Linked DNA regions of Acidicapsa ligni. The protein of the gene in region 1 interacts with the protein of each later gene in a pairwise test. Links are inferred from orthologs where the notes say so. Each region holds a gene or a part of one and is shown in the gene's direction. Other genes may lie near its edges.

Region 1 (5,996 bases):
TTTCGTGTCGGTGATTCTTGGCGGAGCGCTATGGTGGGTTACGCGGCGGCTCTTTGGCAATCTCGGCGGATACACAGCGCTGACACTCTACTGCTTTTCCCCGGCAATCCTGCGCGCTTCGATTGCGCCGAATCCTGAAATTCTGACCGCGCTCGGATTTTTCGGCGGCATCTATACCTGCATCGGTATGGCACATGCCATGCAAGGCCCACGTCGCAAATGGCGCCCGCGCATGGTGTTGCTGACGCTCTGTTTCGGAATTGTCGCAGCCTCCCATATCGCCGCGCTGCCTCTGCTCGCCGGTCTGGGCTTTGTGCTCATGCTGTGGATTGCAGAAGGCCGCCGCAGCCAGCTGCTTCCTGTTCTCCTGGTCGCTTCCATCGGGTCTGTCCTGCTGCTCTTCGCATGTTACGGATTCTCACCCGACGCCTTCAGTTACATCTTCCGGTCCGATGCAGGCCAGCTAGGTTTCGCGCTTGAGCCTGCCCACCGCTTCTTCTGGACGCTGAGCAACGCAGGCATCACCATCGCCTCCGTCTCAGCTCTGCTGCTCTACCTGGGACTGCGCAAGACTCTCTACTTCGGCAATACAGCGCCGCTGCTGACAGCCATCCTGCTCTTCGTCCTGATGACTTCCGGCGTACCGGGCGCTCCGTGGCTCTGGGCGCAACCATTCCTGCTCACATTCATCGGTGGAGTCTTTGCCGACGCTTACGAAAGCCCGCGCGGCAGGCTGGCCATCGCGGCCGCTGGTGCCGTCGTGCTTCTGCAAGCCATCTTCTGCGTGCTCAGCCTGCCCGGACTGCTCTGAGCCCACTCTGGCCAGGGAGAAATGCCCCTATGATTTCAGCGCCGGAACCTTCTTGCCTTCCTTCCGGGCCTTTGAAAGCCCAATCGCAATCGCCTGCTTTTTGTCTGTCACTTTCTTCCCGCTCCGACCGCTTTTGAGCGTTCCTTCTTTCATCGCTTTCATTTCCACCTCAACATCCTTTGAAGCGCCCGGCGAATACTTACGAGCGGATGTCTTCTTGGCTGCTTTCGTTGGCATATAGAATCCTCCTGCACGCTCTGATGGCCGGATCTTTCGCGTTAGTTGTATGCAAATGAAGAACTCCCACGATTTTTTGGACGCGCCGCGCAGGCCACTTAGACACGCGAATCAGAAAGGGAACTAACTCTAACCCAGGCATTTACAAGATAGAAAATGTCGGTCGCGACGCCTCTAAATTACACGCACCCGGAACCCCGGCAACGATGTTAGGCCGATACTCTTTTCAGGCATTCTTTTCTGGCGCGTAAGTTAAGGAATTATAAGGACTTATTGCTATCTTTTAACCTTGCTCTTATGCGTCGAAAAGCCTAGACTAAGAGACATAGCTAGCGAAGCCCTGGCAAATATCTTCCTGCACCTTTCCCGCCCCTTCGCTGGCGCAAACATTTATGGCAGACGATCACAATCCACAACTCCCTCTTGAAGCAGGCGGCCCACCGAATGGCGGGTCTAACATCGTTTCCATCAACATCGAAGACGAGATGCGCCGTTCGTATCTCGACTACTCGATGTCAGTCATCATCGGGCGTGCTCTGCCGGATGTGCGCGACGGTCTGAAACCAGTCCATCGCCGCGTCCTCTACGCCATGAGCGAGATGGGCCTGGAGCACAACAAGAAGTACACCAAGTGCGCCAAGGTAGTCGGCCAGACCATGGGTGTCTACCATCCCCACGGTGACTCGGCCATCTACGACACCATGGTCCGCATGGCGCAGCCGTTCTCTCTGCGCTATCCCATGATCGATGGCCAGGGTAACTTCGGTTCTGTCGACGGCGACCCGCCGGCGGCCATGCGTTACACCGAGTGCCGCCTGCAGCGTATCGCTGGCGAAATGCTCGCGGACATCGACATGGAGACCGTTGACTTCGTCCCCAACTACGACGAGTCCACCTCCGAACCATCCGTCCTGCCCACGCGTATCCCGACCCTGATCGTCAACGGGTCCAATGGTATCGCCGTCGGTATGGCGACCAACATTCCGCCCCATAACCTCACAGAAATCATCAACGCCACCATCGACCTGGTGAACAATCCCAGCGCTGGCCTGATCGATGTTCTGCGTCACGTGCAGGGACCGGATTTCCCCACCGGCGGATTTATCTTCGGCAAGACCGGCATCGCCCAGGCCTACACCACGGGCCGCGGACGCTTCCTGATGCGCGCCAAGGTCGGCACGGAGCAGATCACCAAGGAAAAGCTGGCGATCATCGTCAACGAAATTCCTTACCAGGTGAACAAGTCCAAGCTCATCGAACGCATTGCCGAGCTTGTGAACGACAAGATCATCGACGAGATCAGCGACGTGCGCGACGAAAGCGATCGCGACGGCATGCGCATCGTCATCGAACTCAAGCGCGGCTCGCAGCCTGAGATTGTGCTGAACCAGCTCTACAAGCACACCCAGATGCAGGAGAGCTTCTCCATGATCTTCCTCGCGGTGGTCAACGGCCAGCCGCGAGAGCTGGGACTGGCTCAGGCCATCCGTTGCTTCATCGATCACCGCATTGAAGTTGTTCGCCGCCGCACCGTGTTTCTCCTGCGTAAAGCCCGAGAGCGCGAACACATCTTGGAGGGCTACAAAATTGCCCTCGACAATCTCGACACTGTAATTCGCATCATTCGTGGATCGAACTCTCGCGCCGAAGCCCGCGAAAATCTCTACGTCTGGGGCAAGGGCGCCGACATTGTCGTCAACCTCGATCGCCAGCGTTTGCCCGGCGAAGAGCTCGGCCTTACCTATCGCCAGATCGATGCCATCCTCGAACTGCAACTGTATCGTCTGACCCAGCTCTCCATCGACGAAATCCTCAAGGAACTCGGCGAGATTCGTATCCGCATCGCAGAATACGAACACATCCTCGCCAGCGAGCCCAAGCTGCGCTCAGTCATCGTCAAGGAGCTTGAAGACGTTCGCGACAAGTACGGCGATGCACGCCGCACAGTCATTGTCGACGAGACCGCCGAGTTGCAGATGGAAGACCTCATCGCCGACGAGCAGGTCGCTATCACCGTCTCGCACCAGGGGTACCTCAAGCGCACGCCGATCTCCATCTATCGCCAGCAGCGTCGTGGCGGCACCGGCCGCACCGGCATGAAGACGCGCGAAGAAGACTTCGTAGCCCAGCTCATCATCGACTCCACGCACGCCTACCTGCTCTGCTTCACCAATACCGGCCGCGTCTACTGGCTCAAGGTCTACGAGATTCCCGATGTCAGCGCCGCAGGCAAAGGCAAGTCCATGCAGAGTCTCCTGAATCTGCAGCCGGGCGAAAAGGTAGTCACAATCCTGCCCGTTCGCAATCTTGAAGAAGAGGGCAAGTTCATTCTCTTCGCCACACGCAACGGCATCGTAAAGAAGACCCCGCTCAAGGACTTCAGCAACGTCATGGCTCGTGGCATCATCGCCATCGCCATCGAGAAGAGCGACGATCTTATCGAGGCCACAATCACAGACGGTAAGCAGACCATCTTCCTCGCATCCCGCGAGGGCATGGCCATCCGCTTCCTCGAAGAGTACGACGCAGAACGTAGCGGTATCGGTCTTCGTCCCATGGGCCGTAATGCCGCTGGCAACAAGGGTATTTCGCTCAAGAAGAACGACGAAGTCATCGGAGTAGCCATCACTATCTCTGATGAAACACGCGATAAAAATCGCGATGAGTACGCCGCCGCGCTCAACATGACCGACAAACTCGTCGCTCTTCGCAACGAACTCTCGCTGGCGAAGGATGCCCTGCAAAAAGCGCGCGAAGACAGGCGACATGGCGATTCCGAAGATGAAGTCTTGAAGGCTGCGGAAAAAGTGGCAGACAAGGCAGTCGATGACGCATGGAAGTCCCTGAAGGCTCTCGATGAGCGTCTCGGCGTCAGCAAATCACTCATCCTGACGGTCACTGAAAACGGCTTCGGCAAGCGCACCGATATCGACGAATATCGCCTCACCGCTCGCGGAGCACAGGGCGTCAATAACCTCAAGGCCACGCCAAAAGTCGGCAAGACTACAGCGATCCTTCCCGTGGATGAAACCTCGGAGTTGATGGTCATCAGCCAGTTTGGCAAGATGATCCGCATCGACACCAAGACCATTCGCGCCGCAGGCCGCTCCACTCAAGGAGTTAAGCTGCTTAACCTCGAACCAGATGACAAGGTCGCCGCCGCAGTCGTCATTCCTGCGGAAGAGATCAAGGAAGAAGATCAGGGCACACTACTGCAGTAGTGCTGGAGCAATTCAGGCCCTGAAGTCACGTCCTAAAGTTATTTAATAGAGCAAGTTGCAAAACACAAGAGCCATCCACTCAGTGGATGGCTCTTGTGTTTGATAAAAGGGATTTTTCCGGACGACAACTATGCCTGAAGGGAGCCTCGTGCCTATTCCTCTGCAAATCGTAGTCATGCAATTGCAACAATGCCGTCATGTCGCAGCAATACAGGAAGCATAGCTTCGGGGACGAAGTTGACCAGGACACTTCACGAGGTGATTAATTCATATGCCTACTGACCGTCGTACATTCCTTCAGTTGTTGACCACGGGCGCAATGAGTGCAGCATTTCCGGCAAGCATCGCCAAAGCACTTTCAATCCCAGCGAATAATCGAACCGGAACGATCGAAGACGTCGAGCATATCGTCATCCTGATGCAGGAGAATCGTGCATTTGACCACTACTTCGGCACGCTTCGCGGCGTTCGCGGCTACGGTGATCCACGCGCTGTAAATCTTCCCTCCGGCGATCCAGTCTGGTACCAGCCCAACCCCTCAGGCGGTTACACGCTGCCCTTTCATCCGGGAGCTCCCGACCTCGGACTCCAGTTCATTCAGGATCTGGCCCATGACTGGACCACAACGCACGGCGCCTGGAATGAGGGCAATCATGACCAGTGGGTTCCGCAAAAGGGAACAACCACTATGGCTCATCTCAATCGAAGCGACATCCCATTCCACTATGCCCTCGCCGATGCTTTCACCATCTGCGACGCGTATCACTGCTCGCTCCTCGGCCCCACCGATCCCAATCGTTATTACATGTGGACAGGCTGGGTGGGCAACGACGGCAAGAATGGCGGTCCCGTCATCGACAATGCCGAGGCAGGCTACGACTGGTCAACCTACCCAGAACGTCTGGTGAAGGCCGGCGTTTCATGGAAGATCTATCAGGACCAGGGAGAAGGTCTGAATGCCGCCAACTCCTGGGGCTGGACCGGCGACAACGCCTACATTGGAAACTACGGCGACAACTCGCTGCTTTACTTCCACCAATACCAGAACTCCCAGCCCGGCAGCCCTCTGTATCAGGCCGCTCTCACAGGTACCGATATCCTGACCGGCGGCACACTCTTTGATGAATTCCGCAAAGACGTTGCCACCAACAAGCTCCCTAAGGTTTCCTACATCGTTGCTCCCGAAGCCTATACCGAGCACCCGAACTGGCCTGCAAACTACGGCGCGTGGTATGTATCGCAAATCCTCGAAGCGCTGACTTCGAATCCTGAAGTCTGGAGTAAGACCGCGTTTCTGCTCACCTACGACGAGAACGATGGTTTCTTCGATCACTCTGTTCCCCCCACCGTTCCCCCATCCGACGCGCTCGGTAAGTCCACCATCGACACCGTGAACGAAATCTTCGAGGGTGATTCCGAATATCCAGCCGGCCCTTACGGCATGGGAGCTCGCGTGCCCATGATCGTCATCTCCCCCTGGAGCAAAGGCGGCTACGTCAGCTCCGAACTTTTCGATCACACCTCGATCATTCGCTTCATCGAAAAGCGCTTTGGCCCTCATAATCCGGAGTTGGTTGAGCCAAATATCACCCCCTGGCGCCGTGCTGTTTCCGGCGATCTCACCTCTGCCTTCAACTTCAAATCACCGAACGCCGCCAAGGTTCCGCTGCCGAGCACTACCGCTTACGTCCCACCCGACAATAACCGTCACCCCGACTACGTGCCGG
Region 2 (5,691 bases), on another replicon or contig:
TACCAGGATGGATGCCAGGGACGCCCAGCGAAAAACCACTGTTCCCATCCTGGCCAATCCCGGCAGAGGTCTCATGGCTTCGCGATAGACATCCAGGCACGAGAGGAACAAAAGTGCGGCAGAGATCATGGAGCTGGCCCAGTACACGACGAAATGCACTTTCGTGTAAAGCGAAGGACTGGCTAGCAGAGGCCCATAGAAGAGAAAATCAATGATTACCCCGGTAACAGCGCGAACGCAGAGGTACGCTGTAATCCTGGGGTAAGTCTTCCGCAACGTAGGCTTAAAGAAGACCGCACAGAGGATGACGGAAACCAGTACATCGGTATGTAAGATTACTGCCTGGGCTAGAGACAATGACATGTGACAGCTCCGACCATCCTGAGACTACTTACAGAATAGCGTGTTTTATGGAGCCGCTCAATCAATTCGTGCGCCACGTGCTGGCACTTTTGTGCTAGAGCTTCTTTAGCGGATGTTGGGACAGTCCTGCGCGAGGGGGTTGCAGAGAGGTAACGGACCTGGGGCGGCATTCGTAACAATGGACGGAATTGCAGAAGCCCTGGGCGCGGTGGTTCCAGTAAAGGTTCCAGCGATGGCTAGAGAAAGGGCAAACATGCGGATAGGAAGCTTCATCGGGATGATCTCCAAAGCGGTAGCAGGCGGTAAAATTACCCGCTTACGATAGAAGTAGACTGTAGTTTAGCGTTAAGTCCAGTAATTTCAACGTAATTAATAAACATTCAATAATAAAATTACTAGCGTCACCCTTCCTTTAGTAATCTAAAATTTTTAATTAAAGATTACGAGCCGCCATTTCATCGTCCGTCTCTCGGGGTACCGAAAACGCGCCTTGAACTACCTCAACGTGTTAAAATTCAAGTAGACAACCAGTGGTTGGAAGACACTCTTCAGCCAGAAATTCCGCCGGGAATACCAGCGATCGCAGCCAGCACTTCCTCAAGGAACGCATCAAGCGACCCGGCAGATTTAAGAATAAAAGAATTTCTCTGTGCACCACGTCTGTCTAGCGAGCCTATGTCGACAAAAAATCTTTTCGAATCTCCTCATTCCGGCACGACCCCTGCCAATAGTGGCACTTACACCAGCGATAACATCAAGATTCTTGAGGGCCTGGAAGCAGTACGCCTGCGCCCCGCCATGTATATCGGTTCAACCGGTGAAATGGGCCTGCATCATCTGGTGTATGAGGTGGTCGATAATTCCGTCGATGAGGCGCTTGCCGGTTATGCCACTGGGATTGAAGTAATCATCCACTTCGATAACTCCGTGACCGTAATCGACGATGGCCGCGGAATCCCGGTAGACATGAAGACACTGCCCAACGGAGAGCGGATGCCCGCCGTGCAGGTCGTTCTGACCAAACTGCACGCCGGGGGCAAATTCGACTCTTCCACGTACAAGGTTTCCGGCGGACTCCACGGAGTAGGCGTGAGCTGCGTTAACGCGCTCAGCCAGGAGTTCGACGTCGAAATCTGGCGTGACGGCAATACTTACGAGCAGGATTACTCCTGCGGGGACCCCACAACAGAAGTACGACAGACCGGGACCACGAAGCGGCGTGGAACCAAGGTCCACTTCCTCCCCGACAAGACAATCTTTACTGTCACCGAATACAACTACGACACGTTGGCCCAGCGTCTTCGCGAACTCGCCTTCTTGAACAAGGGCCTGGAAATCTCCCTTACCGACGAACGCACCGTAGATCCCAAGACCGGCGAAGCCAAGCGGACGGAGTTCAAGTATGCGGGCGGTATCTCGGAATTTATCCGCCATCTGAACAAGGGCAAAGTTCTGCTGCATGAAAAGCCGATCGCGATGGAAGCAACTCGCGACAACGTAGAAATCGACATTGCTCTTCAGTACAACGACGGATATTCCGACTCAGTCTTTAGCTTTGCGAATAACATCAACACCGTTGATGGCGGCAGCCACCTCTCCGGTTTTCGGACGGCTCTGACCCGTACCATCAACGCCATTGGGCAATCGCTTGGCCTGTTCAAAGACTTGAAGGAAAATCTCTCCGGGGACGACGTCCGCGAAGGCTTGGTCGCCGTGGTGAGCGTGAAGCTGTCGCAGCCTCAGTTTGAGGGCCAGACCAAGGGCAAGCTCAACTCCGACATCGCAGGTATCGTACAGGCCTTTGTAAATGAGCGTCTGGGCGGATTCCTTGAGCAGAACCCACAGATCGCGAAGAAGATCATTAATAAGGCCATCGACGCGGCCCGTGCGCGTGAGGCGGCTCGCAAAGCGCGCGACCTCACTCGTCGCAAAGGTGCATTGGATGGCGGCGGCCTGCCGGGTAAGCTGGCTGATTGTTCCGAACGCAATCCTGAGCGCTGCGAACTGTACCTGGTCGAGGGTGAGTCGGCAGGCGGAACAGCCAAGCAGGGCCGCGATCGCCGCTTCCAGGCGATTCTCCCCCTGAAGGGTAAGATTCTCAACGTCGAAAAAGCGCGCTACGACAAGATGCTGGGTCATGAGGAAATCCGTGCCATGATCACCGCCCTCGGCTGTGGCATTGGCAAAGACGATTTCGATCCTTCAAAGCTGCGCTACGGCAAGCTGATCCTCATGACAGACGCCGACGTGGACGGTTCGCATATCCGTACCCTGCTTCTGACCTTCTTCTTCCGGCACATGACGGAGTTGATCAAGCGCGGACACGTGTACATCGCTCAACCACCGCTCTTCAAGATCAAGAAGGGGCGCTTTGAGCAATACATCAAGGACGAACGGGAATTCCTGAAGGTCATGGTGAAGCGCGCCTCCGAAGGTATTGTCGTACGTCACGGCGAACACGCCGAAACGATCGATGGTGCCACGCTCACTCGGTTTATGGGCCACCTCGACGAGTACCTCGGCTTCTTCGACAAGGTTGACAAGCGCATCCGGAACGAGAAAATTACCGAACTGCTTGCCAAGGCCGAGCTTACGAAGAGGGCTGATTTTGAATCGGCCTCCGAGAGCGAAGTTCCTGTAAAGCTGGTGGAGTTGCGTGCCGCACTGGTGCCGTTTGTCGATCAGTTCCAGTTCAAGGCACTCGGCGAGCCAAAGCGGGATGAAGAGCATCACACCTGGTCCCTGAGCTTTACGGATTCGCAGGGCGCAATTCGAAATATCGACTGGACATTGGCTGGCAGCCCCGAATATCGGCAGATGATGGCCAAGTTCGCCCTCATCAAAGATCAGCTTGAGCCACCATTCCTTATCGAGTACGCCAGCAAGACTGTGGCCGAAGTTGCAGAAGACGAAGCGGACGCAACCCTAGAAGCTGCTGAAACGACCACCGCCGCTGCTGCAACCAAAGGCAGCAAAAAGTCGGCTCGCGCAAACCGCGAACCAGTAGAAAAGCAGACCGCCCGCGAACTCTTCGATTACGTCGTTGAGCAGGGCAAGCGCGACTACCAGGTACAACGCTATAAGGGGTTGGGAGAAATGACCGCTCCCCAGCTATGGGAAACCACCATGGATCCCTCCGTTCGCACATTGCTCCAGGTCAAGCTCGAAGATATCGCCGAGACCGAACATATCTTCACCACACTTATGGGTGAAGATGTAGAAGCGCGGCGTAAATTCATAGAAGATAACGCTCTCGACGTAAAAAATCTGGATATCTAATCAAGATATGTAAAAAGATAGGCTCCGGCTGCAGTTCAACTGCAGCCGGGCAATTTAATTTCTAACATCTATACCGTTGTGCGGTATATTTTACGGTTCGATTCTGTCCGTATTTACAGTTGATGACCGAGATCAACATACAAGATACGAATTAGGTACTTTGGTTCGAAATAAAAGGGCACAATAGTAGTACCGTAGTAACTTATATCCTGTGATTCTATCTTGGTCCCAAATAGATTCGGCCAAAGCACGTTTTTTCTCTGTCTTAATGACGGGTTCAAACGTGCGTTATGGTGCGGTGATAGTTCTCGCCGTTTCATTGGGATTCGCCTCTCTGCATACAATTCCCATGGTCAGCCGTGACCTCAGGTTGTTGCATGATGTGTATGCGATTGATGTGCAGGGAATTCGCCTTGAAGGTGAACTGCAATACGAGATTCAGAAGAGCCGCCGCAGGTTTCTTCGCATCCTGCTGGGGACAGGCAAGCCAGACCAGTTGCAGCGCGAGATTCAAATGCTGAACCAGGGGGATGCCACAGTTGAGTTGTTGTCGAGCCAGGTATCACAACTCGGTATTCCCAGCAGCAGTCAGGAGCTGTTCCAACAAAAGTGGGGACAATATAAAACGAAACGAGATCTGCTCATTAAGACAGAAATGCGCAGCCAGACGCCGAAATCGTATGGGGCGCATGAGGGATTGGGAAAAGAAGAATTCTTCCCGGTAGAGCAGGCCGTGAATGATGCAAGCACCGCCTTTGAGAAAGCCTCCGCCGAACATATTCAGGAAGTCTCGAACGCTCTCAACGGAGCATTGCACGAGTTGGTTGCGCTGCTGGCAATCACCCTTGCCTCGCTGTCTCTTCTCATCTGGATAGACTGGAAGCGGATTCGCACCGAAAAACAGTTGAAGCGAGCCACCCATGATTTGCTGGTAAGTGAGAGCCGATTTCATCAGGCATATGAATCCGCATCCGTCGGAATGGGAATTTTCAAGCTGGACGGGACGATTCTCTCCATGAATCAAAAAGCAGCCGAGATCCTGGGATATGAAATCGACGAACTGATCGGCACAAAAGGAGATGCTTTTGTGGCGCCGGAATTCCGGAAAAATCATGAGCAGCGGATTGACTTGATGCCCGGGAGTACCGAAGCCTCGTATCAGGCAGAGCGTAAGGTTATCCGCAAAGATGGAAAAACCGTATGGGTGCGCAATAGCGTCGCATTGCTCAACACCGCTGAGGGCGAACCGCATTTCTTCTCTATTACCGAAGAGATTACGCGCCAGAAAGAGGCGAATGATCGTCTCGCGTACCTGGCCAATTTTGACCCTGTAACGAATCTTCCGAATCTCCATTACTTCGAAGAGATTCTCGCCGCCGAGCTTGAGAAATGTGCGCCCGGCGAGGGATGCATCGCCCTTTTGTATCTCGAAATCGACAGCTTCGACTTTGTGAAAGGTACCTTCGGGCGCACAGTTGCGGACGAGATATTGAATGAGGTTGGAGCCAGCCTCTCCCAATTCCGCCAGGAGGGAGAAGTGATCGCCAGACTGGATGACCACGTCTTCGGAGTGTTGCTTCGTGCTGCTCCCTATGACGAGGCAACACTCGCGCGGGCGACGCAACTGCGTGAGGTCTTTCATCGCGCCAGCCAATTCAGCAAGCATCGCATTCCTCTATCGGCGAGTATTGGAATTGCTTATTCCAGCGATGCAGGCCGGGATATCGGCAGCCTGCGCCGTGGCTCTGTGGGAGCCGACGCCGACACGCTGCTGAAATACGCCCGCGCAGCCATGTTGGAAGCTCGCTCGCGTGGAGGCGATTCGATCTTTCTGGCCGATCCGGCATTGCAGGAGCGCGCCGCGCAGCGCCATCAGATTGAGTCCGCTCTTTTACGTGGCTTGCGTGAAAACGAATTCACCGTCGTATTCCAACCACAGTTTCTGGTGGTGACTGGGCGGCTGGTTCGTTTCGAGGCGCTATGCCGCTGGCATAGTGCGGAGCTGGGCACGATTCCTCCAGACAGATTTATCCCAATCGCCGAGCAGAC

The links.
Region 2: the proteins of gyrA (region 1) and gyrB interact in binary tests that used the Escherichia coli proteins (3 or more experiments, as listed by UniProt). The link is inferred for Acidicapsa ligni from one-to-one orthologs.

What each region holds. Positions count from the first base shown.
Region 1 is NZ_JAGSYG010000004.1:376,374-382,369, forward strand. What follows is about bases 1,042-4,469. They hold gyrA (DNA gyrase subunit A), read left to right. Parts: upstream 1,042-1,440; coding sequence 1,441-4,269; downstream 4,270-4,469. Other genes in these bases: OHL19_RS15835 (DUF6496 domain-containing protein), read right to left, coding at 1,042-1,048. In the rest of the region: OHL19_RS15830 (glycosyltransferase family protein), read left to right, coding at 1-811; more of OHL19_RS15835, read right to left, coding at 839-1,041; OHL19_RS15845 (phosphocholine-specific phospholipase C), read left to right, coding at 4,541-5,996. UniProt on the Escherichia coli protein: A type II topoisomerase that negatively supercoils closed circular double-stranded (ds) DNA in an ATP-dependent manner to maintain chromosomes in an underwound state.
Region 2 is NZ_JAGSYG010000001.1:64,031-69,721, reverse strand. The notes cover bases 720-3,842. They hold gyrB (DNA topoisomerase (ATP-hydrolyzing) subunit B), read left to right. Parts: upstream 720-1,038; coding sequence 1,039-3,642; downstream 3,643-3,842. Outside these bases: OHL19_RS00310 (hypothetical protein), read right to left, coding at 1-363; OHL19_RS00305 (hypothetical protein), read right to left, coding at 469-636; OHL19_RS00295 (putative bifunctional diguanylate cyclase/phosphodiesterase), read left to right, coding at 3,992-5,691. UniProt on the Escherichia coli protein: DNA gyrase negatively supercoils closed circular double-stranded DNA in an ATP-dependent manner to maintain chromosomes in an underwound state.